DNA from 2 places in the Virgibacillus sp. 6R genome. Region 2 is predicted to be linked to the other one. Evidence: predicted binding sites of a transcription regulator. Region 2 holds the regulator's gene; the other holds the start of a gene.
What was found. The regulator Rex, encoded in region 2, represses fermentation and respiration genes when NADH is low (regulators of the CRP and FNR family bind a similar motif). The targets are predictions, from matches to a motif close to TTGTGAAATATTTCACAA.
Positions count from the first base shown of each region.

Region 1 (11,007 bases), 980 kb from region 2:
GTTTGATTTTTCATATAAGTGAATCTTCAATCGGCGGGGTTTTTATTCCTTCCCCTACTGATTGTTAGTACGATAATGGTTGACCTAAAGGCCTCTTACGAAATACGGTCATTTAGGTGCTGTTATCTCCTGCTTAGACTTGTTGCAGTACAGATATCCAACTTCAGAAGTAGGAGTCTACTTACAGTAACTTATCTACAGTATAAATAGAAACACTTATAGGACTCGTAATCCAACTCTATAACACGTACTTACATAATAAATTTTCAACGGATAACTTTCAACCCTGTAACACATTCTAAAGTTAACAAAATAAAAATGGAGAGTGAATGATGAAGTATATATATACGTTTTTTCTATTCAGTATATTGTTATTTGTTTTTCCTTTGCCAAATACATATGCTGAAGAGACAAAACCAACTTTAATTCAAACATATCATGCGGATGTTACTGGAGATAACAAACTAGAAACAATCAAATTGTTGGGAACACTGTTTTCTTCTGGATCAACTTATTATCGAGAAATATGGGCGGAAATTTCTAACGAGCAAAATCAATGGCAAATAATATACCCTGGCGGCTATGATCCGAGTTTACAATTTATAGATTTGAATCACGATGGAATAAAGGATATTTTTTACCAAAGCGCTACCGGTGGAAGTGGTGGACTTTATAGTTACCAATTAAACACAATCCTTCACACCGTTCTACAAAGAATACCATTGCCTGAACAGACTTATTTAAGCGGGAGTTTTCAACCAAACTTTAAGGTTAACATACAATTAACCGCTACAAGTAAACCGATTAAAGTAGATGTACAACCTCGGGCAGAAGATTATATTCGACTTGGAATTTATAATAAGGAAGGGAATTTAATTTCTGAAAATAAATCCGTTATGATTGATCCGATCGCTTTCTTTGAACCAATTAAAATTAGCGCAAGTAAAGGGTATGGGTTAAAAAGCTATCAACAAATTAGCGGTGCTTACCATGCCGACCAGCTTGGCACAGTTGAAACAATATGGTATTTTGAAAATGATAATTGGATTATTATAAAAACAGACTGGGTTCCATCTATTTAAAAAACGCACTTAATAAAGTGTTGAATCTTCCATCAATGGGGGGCATTCCTCCGCCACAGATTGTTAGATAAATGAATCGGGCATTGGTGCTGTTATCTTCCACTTAGACTTGCCGCAGTACAGATTATCCAACTCCTGAAGTGGGAGTCTTACAGCAACTTATATACGAGAAACAATAAAACCGCATGAAATCAGAGTTGGCAATCTAACTTCATGCGGTTTATTCATTTTAAAAAGTTTTGCAAGAAACTCTTTTTTATGAGATAAGAAACCACCATGGCTCGCCTAGAGCGCGAGCCACCATCTATTATGAAAAATTTTGCTTTATAATGTTTAGATTCTTGAAATACTACCTAAAATAAATAACTTATATAATGGTAAATAGCTTTTTTTCATACAAAAGTATAAAATGAGGTACTTGGGGATAACGAACCGAATAGCCACGTCCGGCGCATGAGCCCAGCAACTAGGTGACTTTAGAAATGCGCCCTACGATAAGGCATCATCGGTTTGTCACTAAGGGGAAGGCCGACTAAAAACGGGCTTGCCGCCCAGACGTCGGCATACCCCTGTTTTAGTGGCATGATTCCTAAATCTTTAGTTGATTCGTTCCAATCGCTACGTTGCTAAACGGGCGCCCCGCGCCTTTGTTAATAAAAAATGTTATCCTGCTTAATTTGCAACGATATTAACTAGTTTTTCTGGTACAACAATAACTTTACGAACCGTTTTACCAGCAATCAACTCTTTTACTTTTTCATTTTCCAAAGCCACTTTTTCCAATTCTTCCTTTGAAGTATCCTTCGAGACAAGGATTTTCGCGCGAACTTTCCCCATTACCTGCAAAACAATCTCCACTTCATCTTCGACCAATTTATTTTCATCATAAGTTGGCCATGGTTCATAAGCAATCGTGTTAGAATGACCTAGTATTTGCCATATTTCTTCAGTAATATGAGGAGCAATTGGTGAGAGCATCTTTATAAACCCTACAATATATTCTTTATAGAGATTCTCTGCTTTATAACATTCATTAACAAATACCATCATTTGTGAAATAGCTGTATTAAAATGTAGATTATCAAAATCCTCGGTCACTTTTTTCACCGTTTCATGATACGTTTTTTCTAGCCTACCGTCATTTTCTTCCACAATTTTATGAGAAAGTTGACCATTTTCATCAACAATAAGTCGCCACACACGATCAAGGAAACGACGTGAGCCATCAAGTCCATTTTCCGACCAGGCAACAGAGGCGTCTAAAGGCCCCATAAACATTTCATAAAGCCGCAATGTATCTGCACCATGAGACTCTAGTACATCGTCGGGATTTACAACATTCCCTTTTGACTTACTCATTTTTTCATTGCCTTCTCCAAGAATCATTCCTTGGTTAAATAACTTCATGAACGGTTCTTTGGTTGGTACGGCACCTATATCATATAAAAACTTATGCCAGAAGCGTGCATATAGTAGATGAAGAACAGCATGCTCAGCCCCGCCAATATATAAATCAACTGGTAACCATCGCTTTAGAGCATCCGGATCAGCCAACTGGTCACCATTTTTCGGATCAATATAGCGCAAGAAATACCAGCAACTTCCTGCCCATTGTGGCATTGTATTTGTTTCTCTTCTTCCTTTCATACCAGTTTTAGGGTCTACGACATTTACCCACTCTGTACAATTAGCTAAAGGTGATTCTCCAGTACCCGAAGGCTTAATGTTATCCATTTTTGGTAATTCTAATGGCAATTCTTCTTCAGGCACAGTTGTCATCGAACCATCTTCCCAGTGGATAACCGGAATTGGTTCTCCCCAATAGCGCTGTCTAGCGAACAACCAGTCACGAAGGCGGTACGTTATTTTTTTTGTACCTTTTTCATGCTCCTCCAACCAGTCAATTATTTTAGAAATGGCTGCATCTTTACCTAGACCATTCAAAAATTCAGAATTAATATGTTCACCATCACCAGTATAAGCTTCTTTTGAAATATCTCCGCCTGCAACTACTTCAACAATCGGAAGTTCAAACTTTGTAGCAAATTCATAGTCCCTTTCATCATGTGCCGGAACCGCCATAATTGCTCCTGAACCGTAACTCATTAACACATAATCAGCAATCCAGATTGGCATCTTGTTACCATTTACAGGATTAATCGCATATGCACCTGTGAATACGCCTGTTTTTTCCTTTGATAATTCTGTGCGTTCTAAATCAGACTTCGTTTCAATTGCATGGATGTAATTATCGACAGCTTCTCTTTGTTCCTCTGTTACAATTTTCTTCACTAAAGGGTGTTCTGGAGCGAAAACGGCGTATGTGGCTCCAAACAATGTATCGGGTCTAGTTGTAAACACTGTAAATTCCTCATTAAAGGAAGCAATTTCAAACCGAACCTCAGCACCTTCAGATCTGCCAATCCAATTACGTTGCATATCTTTTAAGCTCTCAGGCCAATCCAATTCTTCCAAATCCTCTAACAGTCGATCCGCATATGCAGTTATTCGCAACATCCATTGCTTCATCGGCTTGCGGATCACGGGATGGCCTCCTCGTTCGCTTTTTCCATCGATAACCTCTTCATTTGCTAATACCGTTCCTAAAGCAGGGCACCAATTAACTGGAACTTCATCCATGTATGCTAGACCACGTTCATACAATTTTATAAAAATCCACTGTGTCCACTTATAATAGTCAGGATCTGTTGTGTTGATTTCACGGTCCCAGTCGTAAGAAAACCCTAGTGCTTGGATTTGACGCTTAAAAACAGCTATATTCTTCTTCGTAAATTCCGCTGGACTATTGCCTGTATCAATGGCATACTGTTCAGCTGGAAGACCAAATGCATCCCACCCCATTGGGTGCAATACTTCATAGCCTTGCATTCGTTTCATTCTGGAAATAATATCAGTAGCTGTATACCCTTCTGGATGACCTACATGCAAACCTGATCCCGATGGATACGGGAACATATCTAGTGCATATATTTTTTCTTTTTCGGAAAACGTATCCGTTTTAAATGTTTTATTCTTCAGCCAATACGTTTGCCATTTCTTTTCTATTTGCTGATGATGGAAACTCATGTATTTTCCTCCCTTTATCTTCAACTTAGGCAATTCAGACATTAGTTCAAGCGATTGCCAAGTATTATTATTCAAGCAGAAATATGTTTGGGACGTAGTAAGGCTTCGTGCCTGTCATTCAAATTTATCCGCTATATTCTGCACAGAACTCAAAATCATTACGTCATCAAAAAAAGCATCTCTATCCCTCCTTAGTTATAGAAGGGACGAGATGCTATTTCCCGCGGTACCACCCAATTTAATGCATGATCTGCATTCGCTTAAAATCCGTAACGTGGACATACGTCAGAAACTACATAAAAATTCGCTTCTGCAACGGCTCAAGGCGAGTTCATAAATATTCAGGGACAGTTTCCACCAATCACTGCCTCTCTATACCTGAAGGGATTTATTACTATTCCTCGGCATTGTCATTATCCTATCCTATTATATCGAATTGTAATGAATTCGTATCGCTTTGTCAAGACAACGTATGACTCAATCTGATAAAATAACAATGAATAAGTCAATAAAAGGAGATAATCATGTTGCACGGAATTTTACACTATGCCCATTATTTACTAGAATCAACGATCGAAAAGGATGAAACGGTTATTGATGCTACCTGCGGAAATGGAAAGGACACATTGTTTTTAAGCAACGTTGTTGGCGCAAACGGTCATGTCCTGGCATTTGATATTCAAGCACAAGCAATCCAAACAACCAAACAGCTAATAGAAGATCATCAAAAAACGAATGTATCTGTCATTCATGATAGCCATGAAAACTTAGAAAAATACTTACCTACGAAAGAAATGTTAATTGGTGGAGCTGTATTTAATCTTGGCTATTTACCTAAAAGCGACAAATCCATCATAACAAACGCTGCTTCAACCATTTCCGCCATCAACACGATTTTACATTATTTAAAAACAAACGGCCTAATTGTTATCGTTGTCTATTATGGTCATCAAGGAGGACAAGAAGAAAAGGAAGCTGTATTAAAACATGTAATGCAGTTAAGCCAACGTTCCTATCATGTATTACAATATCGATTTATTAATCAAAAAAATAATCCGCCCTTCATTATTGCAATTGAAAAAAGAAAACGAAGATATTAAGTTTATAGCTGCTACATCATTAAAACAAAACAAGCAGTACATAAAGCGTATCTACAATCAGGGTTTTCTTTTATCCTTCTTTAAAGATTAGTTAGTACCACAAGGTTATCTAACCTAAAGGTCTATAAACAGAAACGTTCATTTAACCTGCAGTTGGATCCTCCACTTACCTCCCTAGGTTTCACTTCTTAGCATGGAAGTGGAGGAGATCTTATTGCCAGTTACAACAACTTCTACTAAGCACGACTCCAAGCATCCCATATTTTTTTACACACTACTCTAAAAAGTTCTCTGCCTCTGCTTGTGAAACGGGGGGGCGTATGTAAACATTCAAAACAATAAAGTAAATCTTCAATTAGTGAGGGTTTTCATTCCTCCTCCACGGATTGTTAGCACCATAATGGAATGACTTAAAGGCGTTTAAGAAATAGAGCATAGGTACTTGTTACCTCCCACTTAGACTTGTTACAGTACAGATTATTCAACTCCTGTTAAGTAAGAGTCTTACAACAGCTTATATGCGGGATAAATTTCCTGCTCCATTTATAAAAAAATATACTGACTTAACTATTTTCTTCCTATATATTAGCTGCATAATTACTTTGTTTTCTTCAAGCAGCATCCATCATTGAGCAAGGGCGCATTTCACCTAACAAAGTTATAGTCTTTTTCAAATCTTTTAGCATATAGCACTCCAAACAGCATTATTGTATACACTGTAAATGAACACCAATCAGTGTGGCTTTTCTTTCATCCCCGCTAGATTGTCTATGACCAAATGGATGACCTTAAACGAATTGGGAATTTATTATGCTGCTAACCCCCATAACTCCCCAAAGTGAAGTTCTTAGGTATGTTTCGTAATCACTTAGGACTTGAGCAATTCTCGATAATTCTATCCACGAAAGTCTTATTAAATCATAGAAGTAAGGTAAAAGCATCGTCTGTTCACAAAAAATACATAATCCTATTAAACCAATAATGGAAACGTTTGCTTGTTATAGTACAGCGATTACAAACTAAAAAGTATGCTCAGTATTTCACAAAAGGTGTGGAAATTTATAAAAACACGTTATATAATGAAGGTGTAAAAAGATTGCTCAGTATTTCACAAACTAAGGAGGAGTCCTATTATGACTGATAAAACAAGAGGAAAAGAAGAGCAAGTTGCTACCAGAATTGATCAGTTAGTTTCTCAAGCTGAAGAGGCTTTAGAAGGTTTAAAACAGTTAGATCAGGAAACGATTGATACAATTGTCAAAGAAATGGCCTTAGCTGGACTCGACCAACATATGCCACTAGCAAAACTAGCAATTGAAGAAACCGGACGAGGGGTCTTTGAAGATAAAGCAATCAAAAATATTTTTGCAACGGAATATATTTACCACAATATTAAATATGATAAAACTGTTGGTGTAATTCATGAGGATGAACAAGAAGGAATCGTAGAAATTGCTGAACCTGCTGGAATAATCTGTGGAATAACACCAGTTACAAACCCAACATCTACTACGATGTTTAAATCACTCATTTCGATTAAAACAAGAAACCCGATTATTTTTGCTTTCCATCCTTCTGCTCAAAAATGTAGCAGTCAAGCAGCAAAAGTATTATTGGATGCAGCAATCAAAGCAGGGGCACCTAAAAATTGTATACAGTGGATTGAATCTCCTTCTGTAGAGGCTACGAAGGGATTAATGAATCATTCCGGTGTATCGCTTATCTTAGCTACTGGTGGATCTGGTATGGTTAAATCTGCTTATAGTTCTGGAAAACCAGCTCTTGGAGTCGGTCCAGGAAACGTGCCTTGTTATATCGAAAAAACAGCGCAAATAAAACGAGCTGTTAATGATTTGATTTTATCCAAAACATTTGATAATGGAATGATCTGTGCTTCTGAACAAGCGGTTATCATTGACCAAGAGATTTATGATACGGTGAAACACGAGCTAGTTGCCAATAATTGTCATTTCCTAACAGAAGAAGAAAGAAAGAAAGTAGAGAAACTCGTTATCAATCCAACTACCTGTGCAGTCAACCCTGATATTGTCGGTAAACCTGCATATGAAATTGCTAAAATGGCTGGAGTAAATGTAGCTAAAAACACAAAAATATTACTAGCAGAAATTGAAGGGGTTGGACCAGAATTTCCATTATCCAGAGAAAAATTAAGTCCTGTACTAGCTTGCTACAAAGTAAATAGTACAGAAGAAGGTTTAAAGCGTGCTGATGAAATGCTTCACTTCGGCGGACTTGGGCATTCAGCTGTTATTCATTCCACTGATCAACAGGTTATCGAAACGTTCTCGCTCCGCATGAAAGCAGGAAGACTTATCGTAAATTCCCCTTCTTCTCAAGGAGCTATCGGCGATATTTACAATAATCATATGCCTTCTCTTACTTTAGGCTGTGGAACGTATGGAGGAAACTCGGTATCAACAAACGTCGGAACGATTAATTTAATGAACATCAAAAAAATGGCGCGGAGGAGAAATAATATGCAATGGTTTAAACTACCTCCTAAAATTTATTTCGAAAAAAATGCAATTCAATATTTAGAAAAAATGCCGGACATATCAAAAGCATTTATTGTCACAGATCCTATGATGGTTGAGCTTGGTTACGTCGATAAAGCACTTTACTATTTGCGGAAACGTCCTGATTATGTTCATTGTGAAATATTTTCAGATGTCGAAGCTGACCCATCAATTGATACTATCCGTAAGGGTACGGCGTTAATGCAACAATTTAAGCCAGACGTTATTATCGCTATCGGTGGTGGATCACCAATGGACGCCGCTAAAGCAATGTGGTTATTCTATGAGTATCCAGATGCAGATTTTAATGCCCTAAAACAAAAATTCATGGACATTCGAAAACGTATCGTAAAATATCCGAAGTTAGGACGACTTGCTCAATTAGTATGTGTGCCGACTACGTCAGGAACGGGCTCAGAAGTTACATCTTTTACAGTTGTTACCGATAAAGAATCAAATACTAAATATCCATTAGCTGACTATGAAATGACACCAAATGTTGCAATCGTTGATCCGCAATTCGTTATGTCTGTTCCAAAGCAAGTAACAGCTGATACTGGTATGGACGTATTAACACATGCCATTGAAGCTTATGTATCCAACTTGGCGAATGATTATACAGATGCACTTGCCATCAAGGCCATCCAATTAGTGTTTCAATATTTGCCGAAAGCATATCACAACGGAAATGATGAGTTAGCTAGAGAAAAAATGCATAATGCATCAACGATAGCGGGAATGGCATTCTCCAATGCGTTCTTAGGAATTAATCACTCATTAGCACATAAACTAGGGGCTGCATTTGGTATTGCGCACGGTAGAGCAAATACAATTTTACTGCCACATGTCATTCGTTACAATGCGAAAAAACCAGAAAAATTTGCTACATTCCCTAAATACGCTTATTTTGTTGCTGATGAACGTTATGCAGAAATAGCAAAAGCTCTAGGACTTCCAGCAAGAACGGTTGAAGAAGGAGTAGAAAGCTTAGTTCAAGCAATCATTAAGCTTGCTAAAGAACTGAATATCCCAATGAGCATTAAGGATACAGGCGTAAATAAACAGGAATTTGAAGCAAAAGTTGATACCCTTGCTGAACTAGCATTTGAAGATCAATGTACTACAGCCAATCCGAAGCTACCTTTAATTACCGAATTAGCCACTATCTATCGTGACGCATACAAAGGAATATAACATCCAAGATAAAGTTGAAGATAGTTTTCTTCCTGAACTTGTAAAACCAACGCTTTATAATTCACATATTTACAGTTTCTACCCTACCCAAGAACAGTAAACTGTACTGAACCGTTGTTACTTATTTGTAACAGCGGTTCTTTAATGTATAAACTGTTTAAAAAAATAATATATTCTTGTATTACGATAAAAAAACATAGCAGGCTTTCCAGCAGTTTGAAACAGCAGCTGTTTGAAGGGCGTTGAATCATTTATGTGATTTACTTTCCCATCCCCTAAATATAATCCAACCAACCCTTGAACAACCATCTTATGGAAGCTTGGATTAGGTATGGTACCTGCATATACCTTTGCCTGCTCACAAAAATATTGGAAGCGTTCATGCATGACCGTTTGACTTTCATAGTACGAACAGAAATTTAAGTCGCCCTCCTCTTTATCCTCCTGTTGATCTATATAATAATCCAGTAGAATATGCAACCCTTGTATATAAGGAAAATAAGCTGTCACAATTTTATTTGCTAATTTTCGATGCAATCTCCCAGCCAAACTGTACGCCATTAAACAAAAAATCCCTAAAGTTGATCCAGTTGCAGCTGAGAATTCATACCACGCTAATGGATGGCAATTTTTCTCTTTTGACCAATTTGTTAAACGCGGAACCCTTTCTTCTTGTTTAACATGTTTATGCACTTGTAAATCACTATACAATCTTGTCAATTGTAAAGCCTGCTCTTGATATGTCGGAATATCATCTAATTTAGCAACGACATCGTTACACGTTTGTACAAGTTGTTGCAAGTAGCCATTATCTTGTTTGTGGTGAAAAAATGCATAATAATCTTTCGGCTCTGACCTTGGACAATGGGCATCTATCATAGATGTATGCAACAATGAAAAAGATGACGGGTCCAAGGTTGTACTTCGATCACATAAATTGTCTAAATAATCGCTAATCGTTTGATAAGCAACAATAAAACGTATACACTCTCTCCACCTAGCCCCTGATAACAAAGCATACACTGCTCCGCCTTGACAATGAAATCGTTTTTCAGACATGCTTGCAAGCGCCTGAAAGCGCAATTCTTCATCAGGTATTTCATCGGCTCGCTGTTTCCAAACAGCAAGCTCCTTGCTTACTGCTGGAAAGATCTTTCGATAAACTGTTATCATTAAAGGGATAGGTGTGCTTGGTACTAGATTACTCAACATGCTGCCTCCGTTCCATTTTCAAGCATTCTTATAATGTTTGTTTCCATTACTATTATCATCATATTTTTTAGGAGGATTCAAATGATACAGTCTTATAAAGGAATATATCCAACGATTCATGATTCTGCATTTATCGCAGATGACGCAAGCATTATCGGTGATGTTACCATTGGTAAACAATCTAGCATATGGTTTAAGACAGTCATTCGTGGAGATGTCGCCCCAGTAATTATTGGAGAGCGGATTAGTATCCAAGACTTATCTGTCCTGCACCAAAGCCCTGGCATCCCGTTAGTTATCGAAAACGATGTCACAGTCGGACATCAGGCAACATTACATTCTACATATATACGTAAACATGCCTTAATTGGGATGGGTTCTATTTTGCTAGATGGTTCTGAAATTGGCGAGTATGCCTTTATCGGCGCTGGAAGTCTTGTACCACCTGGAAAAAAGATCCCTCCATATACATTAGCGCTAGGCAGTCCAGCAAAAGTTGTCAGAGAGCTGACAGAGGACGACTTCGTGGAAATGCAGCGCATTTGTCAATCATATGTTGAAAAAGGAACTATCTACAAACAACAACAACTGGATAAGTAATAGTGGCAAAAAAATTGAACTTTTGACAAACAAAGCCGATATATAAATAAAGGAGCCTTATTAAATAGCACTGTTGAAGATTCACTTTAACTCACAGGGAGATTGAAAAGATGAACATTATTTTATTTAGTGTTTGTTGTATGCTGGCTACTGTATTATTCTATATTAGTTCCAAGCAAAAAATAGCTTGGGTAA
Region 1 is NZ_CP017762.1:616,178-627,184, forward strand. It holds gene BKP57_RS02950 (hypothetical protein) at 330-1,082, shown strand; gene leuS (leucine--tRNA ligase) at 1,755-4,169, opposite strand; T-box leader at 4,369-4,586, opposite strand; gene BKP57_RS02960 (tRNA 5-(aminomethyl)-2-thiouridylate-methyltransferase MnmM) at 4,694-5,269, shown strand; gene adhE (bifunctional acetaldehyde-CoA/alcohol dehydrogenase) at 6,403-9,000, shown strand; gene BKP57_RS02970 (tetraprenyl-beta-curcumene synthase family protein) at 9,142-10,212, opposite strand; gene BKP57_RS02975 (gamma carbonic anhydrase) at 10,294-10,812, shown strand; gene BKP57_RS02980 (C39 family peptidase) at 10,923-11,007, shown strand, end outside.
Region 1: the regulator Rex is predicted to act here: its motif matches at 6,366-6,383, upstream of adhE (bifunctional acetaldehyde-CoA/alcohol dehydrogenase).

Region 2 (11,007 bases):
AAAGCGGTACGCGAGCTGGGTTCAGAACGTCGTGAGACAGTTCGGTCCCTATCCGTCGTGGGCGCAGGAGGTTTGAGAGGAGCTGTCCTTAGTACGAGAGGACCGGGATGGACACACCGCTGGTGTACCAGTTGTTCCGCCAGGAGCATAGCTGGGTAGCTACGTGTGGCAGGGATAAGTGCTGAAAGCATCTAAGCATGAAGCCCCCCTCAAGATGAGACTTCCCATCACTAAAAGTGAGTAAGATCCCTCAGAGATGATGAGGTTGATAGGTCCGAGGTGGAAGCGTGGTGACACGTGTAGCTGACGGATACTAATCGATCGAGGACTTAACTAACCATTTTGGAAGATGAATCGTTGGATGATCTCTTATTTAGTTTTCGAGGTATAAATCAGGAATCGATTTTTTTCAACAAAAATCTTGATTTTTTCTCAAAAACGCTTATAATAAGATTTGTGCTTATTTTTTAGCACAACATAACAAATAGCAACTTTGCCTGGTAGTAATGGCGGAGAGGTCACACCTGTTCCCATGCCGAACACAGAAGTTAAGCTCTCCAGCGCCGATGGTAGTTGGGGCTTTGCCCCTGCAAGAGTAGGACGCCGCCAGGCAATAATTATCTTTTATAAGTAAAATATTTTTCATATCGCGGGGTGGAGCAGTCTGGTAGCTCGTTGGGCTCATAACCCAAAGGTCGTAGGTTCAAATCCTGCCCCCGCAACCAAATTTTTATTTGCTTTAATATATCTTAAACATAACTTGTTCAACAGATCACATAATAGTTGAACAAATTTATTTTTTGGTCCGGTAGTTCAGTTGGTTAGAATGCCTGCCTGTCACGCAGGAGGTCGCGGGTTCGAGTCCCGTCCGGACCGCCAGATAAATTGAATTTAACACACATGGTTTTAGTTTACAAAATCATGTGTTTTTTTATTTGCTTTAAAATATTATCCAGATGTGATGAACATAAATGCTGCAATCCTCTAAACTACTATAAAGTATGAAAGTGAATTACATTCATATAGAATATAATTCATATGCTCATACATACCGTTCACTTTATGTTGCAAATACTAGTGATAGTAAAGAACGCCTCATGGAAAAAACAACTTTTAAAACTTTCGCCAAATAAAGTATTCTTTTCATCGTAGTAAATGATATCTTTTCACGATAAATCCAGTATTTCCTTTTCCTTTTTTCAACAATTTTTGCTATCATAAATATAGTTATGTATGAAATTTGGTGATGGATAGTGGATGAATTTACGTTTATAGATACGATCAAGCAAAATTCTTATAGACAATCTTCATTAATAAAAGGCATTGGTGACGATGCAGCTGTGTTTCGTCAAAATACAATGGATATCGTTACTGCGGTGGATACGTTTGTAGAAGGTATCCATTTTCGAAAAGACACGATGTCAGCTTTCCATATTGGTTATCGTGCTTTGGCAGCAAATATTAGTGACCTAGCAGCTATGGGATCACAGCCAGCGTTTTATTTAGCTTCTATTGTTATTCCTCGTCATTGGTCTAGCCAGGAAGTGCAACATATTTTTCAAGGAATGAAAGAGATAGCAACACACTATAGTATGGATCTAATTGGTGGAGACACAGTATCTGGGAATGAACTCGTTTTATCAATCACAGTCATGGGCTATGTAGCCAAAGAACAAGTCCGTTACAGGGGTCATGCAGAGATTGACGATGTTGTATTTGTCACAGGGACCTTAGGCGATTCACAAGCTGGTTACCATATTTTGACCAATAAAATGGAATATAAGGATGCTGCTTATTTTATTGAACGTCATCGTATGCCAACACCCCGTGTTGCCTTTGCAGCTTGCATACCTGGAAATATTCGTGTAGCGTTAAATGATGTGAGTGACGGGATAGCGAATGAAGCAGCAGAAATTGCTACAGCTTCGAAGGTAAGTATTCAACTGCATGATGAAGCAATTCCAGTGCATGATAGTTTTTCCCAGTTTTCCAAGGAAGACCAACAGCAATGGAAGTATTTTGGTGGAGAAGATTTTGAGTTAATCGGGACAGTTGCCCCAAAAAATTGGGAAATATTAGTGGCGCTTGCTAAGCAATTAAATTTGCCGCTAACACAGATAGGTAAGGTGTTTTTTGAAGCCAATCATAATTATGTTTATATACAAAAAGGAAATCATCAGTTGGAAAGATTACTTAAACAAGGATATAATCATTTAAAGTAGGTGTACGGTTTGCAAATGTATGAGATAACAACAAATACAGAGGATACGACAATTCATTTAGGGGAAAATTTGGCTATGTTGTTAAATCCGGGAGATGTCGTTACACTAGAAGGTGATCTTGGTACTGGAAAAACCACCTTTACAAAGGGAATAGCCGCAGGGCTTGGAGTGAAACGAAATGTATCGAGTCCCACATTTACGATAATTAAGGAGTATGAAGGAGAAATACCTTTTTATCATATGGATGTGTACCGCTTGGAAAATAGTGAAGAAGATATAGGTTTTGATGAGTACTTTAATGGTGAAGGTATTACAGTTGTGGAATGGCCGCAGTTTATCGGTTCTTTTTTACCAGAAAAGTATTTGGAAGTTAAACTCACCGCTATTGATGAAAAGTCGCGGAAAATTACATTTATCCCACATGGAAGTCATTTCGAGTGGGTAGTAGAGCAATTAAAAAGCTAATTCGACATATGAGGAGTTATTTACATGAATATACTTGCAATGGATACATCTAATCAAGTATTAGCTGTTGCCATTCAACGGGATAATAAAGTGGTAGGTGAAATAGTTACCAATTTAGCGAAAAATCACTCCGTACGTTTAATGCCTGCAATTGATCAACTAATGAAAGAAGTTAATATGAAACCTGAACAATTGGAAAAAATAATTGTTGCAAAAGGTCCGGGTTCCTATACAGGGGTTCGAATCGGATTGGCTACCGCTAAATCCATGGCCTGGGCATTAAACATACCTGTTATTGGTGTTTCAAGCTTGGAAGTACTGGCATATCAAGGGCGCTTTTTTAATGGTGTCATCTGCCCTTTTTTTGATGCGAGAAGAGGATTAGTGTATACAGGATGTTATCGCTGGGATAATAATACGATGAAACTTATCCGGAAAGAAGAAAATTTTGCTATGGATGATTTGCTTGAGGAACTTAGCAGTTTGAATCAACCAGTATTATTTTTAAGTCCAGACATAGCGATTCATCAAGAGCAGATTAAGGCAGTACTGGACGATTTAGCAGTCATCCCTGAGGAACCAGACCATTTGCTTCGAGGAGTGCACTTAATTGCTGCAGCAAAAGGAAAACAACCAGAGCTAACACATACACTTCGTCCAAATTATCTTCGCTTAGCAGAAGCAGAGGCTAAATGGTTGGAAAAAAATAAAGGTTGTTAGCATAGTGATGAATAATGAAATAATAATTAGAAAAATGGCTCTAACAGATATAGATGCTGTCATGCGCGTAGAAAAGGAGTCATTTTCTACAGCTTGGACGATGGAGATTTTTTATCAGGAACTTACAGAAAACCCTCATGCTCATTATTTTGTAATTGAATATAACGGAAATATTGTAGGATATGCAGGTTTATGGATTGTTTTTGATGACGCGCAAATTACAAATATTGCCATTTTGCCTTCATATCGTGGAAAAAAGCTGGGTGAGCGTTTGTTCCAACACATGATGCATCATGCCTTGATCCACGGAGTTTGTCGTTTATCGTTAGAAGTAAGACAATCCAATATAGTTGCCCAAAAACTGTATCGGAAATTTGGGCTCGTCCCAGGTGGAATTCGTAAGCATTATTATACAGATAACCAGGAGGACGCAATTGTAATGTGGGTGAATATAAAATGAATAAAGAATTATTAATATTAGGTATTGAAACAAGTTGTGATGAGACTGCCGTTGCAATTGTGAAAAATGGCAAGGAAATCTTGGCAAATGTCGTGTCTTCACAAATTGAAAGCCATAAGCGTTTTGGCGGCGTTGTGCCGGAAATTGCCTCACGCCACCATGTTGAGCAAATCACATATGTATTAGAGCAAGCGATGGAGCAAGCAGCTGTTTCCTGGGATGAGATTAGTGCAATAGCTGTTACAGAAGGACCGGGGTTAGTAGGCGCGCTTCTGGTAGGGGTGAATGCGGCAAAAGCGCTGGCTTTTGCAAAGCACAAGCCATTAATCGGAGTACATCATATTGCTGGGCATATTTATGCAAATCGCCTGCAACAGGAATTCCAGTTTCCTTTACTTGCACTGATTGTCTCTGGTGGTCACACAGAGTTGGTGATTATGAAAGCGCATGGTGAGTATGAACTAATCGGAGAAACTAGAGATGATGCAGCTGGAGAAGCTTATGATAAAGTTGCTAGGATGTTAGATTTACCTTACCCAGGCGGACCAGGAATTGATCGATTAGCAGGGCTGGGAGAAGAAACGATTGAATTCCCACGTGCTTGGCTGGAAGAGGGAAGCTACGACTTCAGCTTTAGTGGATTAAAATCGTCGGTTACAAATACAATCCACAATGCAAAACAACGTGGGGAGACGTTGAAACCGGAGGATATTGCAGCTAGCTTTCAAGCGAGTGTGGTAGATGTGTTAACAACTAAAACAGTGCGGGCTGCAAAACATTATAACGTAAAGCAAGTGATAGTAGCTGGAGGTGTCGCTGCAAACAAAGGGCTTCGGTCATCTTTACAACAGGAATTTGCAAATTTGAAGATTCCTTTACAAATTCCCCCACTTTATTTATGTACAGATAACGCTGCGATGATTGCAGCTGCTGGTGCGATTGCTTTTGCACAAGGAAAACGGTCTACACTGGACTTAAACGCTCGTGCCTCTATGCCATTAAAGTAACCCAAGTTATACACAACCCTGTGCATAACTGTGAAAAATATTGTTATAGCAATATTACATTAGTGGATATTTTTTGTGGATAAATGCTATGTTGGTTGTGGATATTGTGAATAACTTCCATAATAACTTGCGATTAACTACTTGCAAACATGTTTACGGTGTGGATAATTAGAATTAGAGTAAATGTAGAAATTTGGTGATCAGCAATGTCAAAAAAGCAATCCTATTTTGTACAAACAGATTTAATTTCAATTTTTATTTTACTTGTATGTGTTAGTCTGCTTGCCATTTATAATGCACAACAATTAGAGCAATATGAGGGTAAAAACTTTTTATTACAGCAGGCAGTTTGGTTTACGGTTGGAGTTGGTATTGTAGCCGCCATTCAATATTTGGATGTGGAACAGATTTATAAAACAAGTGTATACGTTTATGCATTTGGTTTGTTCGTACTTTTAGTGTTGATAATTAGTCCAGAAAGTATTGCACCAACGAGAAATGGAGCAAAAAGCTGGTTTGATTTGAAGGTCGCTACTATCCAACCATCTGAATTTACAAAAATAACGACGATCGTTTATATGGCAGCAATTATCCACAAGCATAAAGAAAAATTTGTTATACCGACAATCAAATCGGACTTAAAATTGCTCTTTAAAATCCTTGCCATTGTAGCTGCTCCGGTGTTATTGATTATGAAGCAACCTGACTTTGGTACGTCCATGGTTTATCTATTTATAGCTGGTGTTATTATTATCCTTTCAGGTATTAATTGGAAGATTATCACCACATTAATTGTTAGTATTTCATCTGGTTTGGGAGCTGTGTTAGCTTTTATCGTTAAGTTTCCTGATTTAGCAAAAGATTTGGTCGGTAAAGAGCAGGAATACCAAATAGACCGAATACTGACTTGGTTTGATCCAACGCAGGAAGCAAGTGATGCCTCATGGCATTTTGATCAGGCCTTTATGGCACTTGGCTCCGGACAATTATTTGGCAAAGGGTTAGGTAATCAGCAAGTGTCGTTTCCCGAAGCGCAAACTGACTTTATATTCTCTATTATAGGTGAAAGCTTTGGCTTTGTCGGCAGTGCGCTCGTTATCTTTTTGTACTTTATTTTCCTGTACAAACTGGTGATGATTGGTCTTTCGATTTATAAACACTCTGCCTTTGCTGCGTATACTTGTTTTGGCTATATGAGCCTAATGCTTATCCACGTGTTTCAAAATATTGGCATGGCTTTAGGAATCATGCCAGTAACAGGAATACCGCTACTTTTAGTAAGCTATGGTGGAAGCTCGGTGATGGCAGCGATGCTCGGTTTCGGAGTGATTTACCGGATTGCTGTGGAAAACTCTATCCAAAACGATTATTTATTTAAATAGTGCTTGTGGATAAGAAACGATAACACCTGTTTTATCCACAAAAATTCATTGTCGGTCTTCGTGTATATAAAATTGAAATTCCCCCACATGACAAGCAAATGTCATGTGGGGGAGTTAATCTTCCTGCAATATTGTCCATTCTTCCATTAATTGATCGATCTTCTGTTTATGTTGATTTACCTCTTGCGATAGTTCCAACGCTTTTTCATGATCTTGATATACTTCTGGTAATTCCATCTGGCCTTCCAATCGCTCTACTTGACCTTCTAACTGTTCAATTTCTGTTTCCAGTTCCTCAATTCGCCTTTGTTTCTTTCGTTCTTCTCGCTGCATTTGTTTATCACGTTCAAAATCAAGTCTTCTTTCACCAGAGGAGGTTTTGCCACTATCCTGTTGTGTTTTATTCAATCGTTTTAATTCTGCTTCTTCCGCCTTTTTTTCCAAATAATAATCATAATCTCCAAGATAGATCGTCGTTTTTAATTTTTGCAGTTCTGCCACTTGATCAGCGATTTTATTAATAAAATAACGGTCATGCGAAACAAATAAGATCGTACCAGGGAAATCGATTAATGCCGCTTCTAATACTTCTTTACTATCGATATCTAAATGGTTGGTAGGTTCATCGAGAATTAATAGATTTGCTTTTTGCATCATCAATTTTGCTAAAGCTAATCGCGCTTTTTCACCACCACTTAAAGCATTTACAGTCTTTAAGACGTCATCTCCGGAAAACAGGAAATTACCGAGTACGGTTCGAATATCTTTCTCATTTGTCGTTGGGTAGTCATCCCATAATTCCATAAGTACTGTTTTGGAGGAGTGTAAGTTTGCTTGTTCCTGATCATAATAGCCGATTTGTACATTGGTTCCGAGCTGAATAGTTCCTTGAGTCGATTTTAGTTGTCCAGTCACCATTTTTAATAACGTCGTTTTACCAATTCCGTTTGGCCCAACAAGAGCAATTCTTTCTCCTCGGTTGATCTGCAGATGTACATGTTGAAATAAATAATCTGTTTCACCTGGATACCGGAACGACAAGTCGTTTATTTTCAGCACATCATTGCCACTTCGACGGTTAATCCTAAATGAAAACGATGCAGAGGCTTCATCACCTAATGGTTTATCTATTATTTCCATTTTTTCCAGTTGTTTACGTCTGCTTTGGGCTCGCTTCGTTGTCGAAGCTCGTACAATGTTCCGCTGAATAAAGTCTTCCATTTTCATAATTTTTGTTTGTTGCTTTTCATATTCTTTCCATTCTTTTTCAAAATCAAGTGCTTTTTGCTCTAAGTATTTACTATAAGTTCCCACGTATCGTTTTGTCTGATGCCGAGAGATTTCATAAACAATAGACACTGTTTTATCCAAAAAATAGCGGTCGTGTGATACAACAACTACAGCCCCGGGATAATTGCTTAGATAACTTTCAAGCCAGTTTAATGTTTCAATGTCCAAATGGTTGGTCGGTTCGTCTAAAATAAGCAACTGCGGCTTTTTTAACAACAGCTTTCCCAATGAAAGCCTTGTTTTTTGCCCGCCGCTTAGTGTTTGAATCGGTGTGTCATAATCAAACATGTGAAAATTCAATCCATTCAAGACGGCTTTTATATCTGCTTCATAAGTATAACCCCCATTTTGTTCATAACTGTGCTGTAGGCGGTCATAATCATGTAATAATTTTTGATAAGCTTCTGGACTGTAGTTTGTAGCTTGCTCCATTTGCTGTTCCATGAAGCGAAGCTGTTGTTCTTGTTTTTTTAATTCAGGAAACACAGTAAGCATTTCCTGCCAAATCGTTTTTTCAGTTTCTAGCGTCGTATGTTGTGCGAGATAACCCATTGTCAGGTCTTTAGGTCGGAATAATTCACCCTGATCGTAACTTAGTTCTCCTGCCATTATTTTCAATAAAGTAGATTTCCCCGAGCCATTTCTTCCAACAATTGCTATTCGGTCATGGTCTTTTACTTCCAGCTTTATATTTGATAAGATTTTATCAGCACCAAATGATTTTGTGAGTCCGTTGATTTGCATCAGTATCATTATATTCACCCCATCTCTCCTAGTGTATCTTACTTTCCTAAAATCAATCAATATAATTGTGAACTAAGTCACGACTTATTTCCATATTTCTGTTAAAATAAAGGAGAGATAGTGAGAGATTAAATATATTATAAAAAAGCTTTACGTTATTTTAGGTATCTACCTTTCCCTGCTTACATGAAAAAAGAAAAAGAAAGACGAATAAGTTGCCTTTAATTTCCATTTTTTAAACATAGGAATAACAAGAAATTGATAGGAAGGGAGTAATAGTGCATTAGGCTCTTTGTATATGGAAGTGTAAATGATTCGAATAAATTTACGCAAAGCCCATTGTTTTAGAATGGACGATATTTGTATCGAGATAATGAATCATTTTAAAGTATGAAGCATCCTTGCCTATAGCATAAGAACTTTGGTTTTGTATTTTTTGTTGCTTTTTTATGTAAGCGATACACAATTTTGTTAGGAAAATGTTAACGGTAGAGCCGAGATATTAGTTGATAGTATGTTTTAACGAACAACCAATATTGAAGTAAAGGAAGGAATTAATATGATGGAGCAAAATAAAATACCTCAAGCGACTGCAAAGCGTTTACCACTGTATTATCGATTTATAAACAATTTAAATCATCAAGGAAAAAAGCGTGTATCTTCAAAAGAACTCAGCGATGCGGTTAAAGTTGATTCAGCTACAATTCGCAGAGATTTCTCGTATTTTGGAGCGTTAGGTAAAAAAGGATACGGTTACAATGTGGAATATTTGCTTGAATTTTTTCGGAAAACATTGGATCAGGATGAAACGACAGATGTTGCACTTATTGGTGTTGGTAATTTAGGTACGGCATTTTTACATTATAATTTTATGAAAAACAATAATATAGCAATTAAAATGGCGTTTGACAGCGACCCTAAAAAAGTAGGAACCACGATTAGTGATGTTCCAGTGTACCATATTGAGGAATTAGATGATAAATTGGGCGATATTCAAGTGGCGATATTAACTATCCCCGCAAGTGAAGCACAAAGTATGGCTGACCATTTAATTGAACAGGGTGTTGAAGGAATATTGAATTTCACACCAGCGAGAATTACTGTACCACCAAATATTCGAGTGCATCATATCGACTTAGCAGTAGAATTACAAGCATTGGTTTATTTCTTAAAACATTACCCTCTCACCACAGATGAAGAAGAGGAAGAGGAGTAAGTAAGGTGGATATAGCTTTTTCTGCAGTGGGCTAACAAATTTATATGCTTTCTAGAGTAAACAAGCAGGAATAAGGAAGTGTCCCCCTTATTCCTGCTTGTTGTTCCGTTTGCGCTGAAAGTGAATAGCTAGTAAACGGATGCCAACACCAGTCTCAAGCGTAGCAAATAATGCTAAGACCATCGTTGTTATATTCCACATTGTCTCGTCTACACTTAAAATAGCAACATATGTAAAGAATGCTCCCATAATAAGATAGATGATCCCCATTGTCTTGGGTGAAACTCTCATAATTTAAAGCCTCCAACAATAAAACGTTTTCTTATTTTACGTCCAATCTTAATTAATCGAAATCTTTGTCTATTACAACAGCGCAGGAACCAGAACATAGCTGTATCTGGTTCCCGCTAACTATAATTAAAAATAACCAAAGAGAATAGTTTGCAGTTCATTTAGCTGTTTTTCCAGTTCTGCGGGATCAATGTTGTATTGTGCAATTACAACAAGCCCGTTCATTGCCATATGAGCAAAAATGGGAACGATGATTCGCTTTGTTTTCACATATAAATAAGCAAACACGAGCCCCATTGTTCCGTAAACTAAAATATGCTGCGGTTCACGGTGAATCAAACCGAAAATAACTGCAGATAAAAGTGCTGCAATAAAAAAGTTCGTCCGTTTATAAAGACCTCCGAAAATAATTTTGCGAAAAATTATTTCTTCTAAAATGGGTGCAGCTAGAATTGGAATGATCATAAATAAAGGGACAGCTCGAGTCATTTCCATGATTCCTTGTGTGTTTTCGGAGCCTGGTTCAACTCCAAATACCATCGTTTGAATAAAGTTAGCTATGCCTTGGCTAAATATAGCTATAAACGCACCTAAAAGTGACCAGATGATGATCCCTCCAACAGAAGCACCATCACGTTGCTGCAATCCTAGCTTCATATCAGGCTTCATCAAGAACAGTACGACAATAAGACCTAATACAAAACTGATAATCGATCCATAAACAATTGCTTCTCCTTTGGAAACTGTAAATGCATTATATACTAAATTCGCTGTTAAAAAGACAGAAAACTGTGTAATAATGTAGGTAATAATAACCCACCAATATCTTTTTGGCAAAATAAAACGACTCCTTTTCTTTGGTGTACATATAGATTCTATTCATACTTCTTATGATTTTTCCTAATGGGATGAAGAAAAAGCAAGTAAATTAATAGTCCATTTAACTAATGTATTTTGAAGCAAATGGAGAAAAACAGAATTTTTTAGTATAGTTTTTATAACCGTACAGTATTTTATTATGGGGAGTTAAAAACCCAGCAAAAATACTATTCATTGTTTAAGTAGTTTATATTTGATTCATCTCATCTATTAACGATAACATAGAATGTACATGTTATTTTATCATAAATAGATGATTCTATATAACAGAAAGATTGAACGTATATGTATGATGGTAATTAGACTAAAAAGTTTGGTATATTGCATATTA
Region 2 is NZ_CP017762.1:1,594,601-1,605,607, reverse strand. It holds rRNA gene BKP57_RS07305 (23S ribosomal RNA) at 1-337, shown strand, start outside; rRNA gene rrf (5S ribosomal RNA) at 497-612, shown strand; tRNA gene BKP57_RS07295 (tRNA-Met) at 649-725, shown strand; tRNA gene BKP57_RS07290 (tRNA-Asp) at 803-879, shown strand; gene thiL (thiamine-phosphate kinase) at 1,254-2,222, shown strand; gene tsaE (tRNA (adenosine(37)-N6)-threonylcarbamoyltransferase complex ATPase subunit type 1 TsaE) at 2,238-2,687, shown strand; gene tsaB (tRNA (adenosine(37)-N6)-threonylcarbamoyltransferase complex dimerization subunit type 1 TsaB) at 2,712-3,407, shown strand; gene rimI (ribosomal protein S18-alanine N-acetyltransferase) at 3,415-3,867, shown strand; gene tsaD (tRNA (adenosine(37)-N6)-threonylcarbamoyltransferase complex transferase subunit TsaD) at 3,864-4,874, shown strand; gene BKP57_RS07260 (FtsW/RodA/SpoVE family cell cycle protein) at 5,081-6,256, shown strand; gene BKP57_RS07255 (ABC-F family ATP-binding cassette domain-containing protein) at 6,371-8,299, opposite strand; gene BKP57_RS07250 (redox-sensing transcriptional repressor Rex) at 8,853-9,506, shown strand; gene BKP57_RS07245 (YdiK family protein) at 9,594-9,797, opposite strand; gene BKP57_RS07240 (CPBP family intramembrane glutamic endopeptidase) at 9,924-10,634, opposite strand.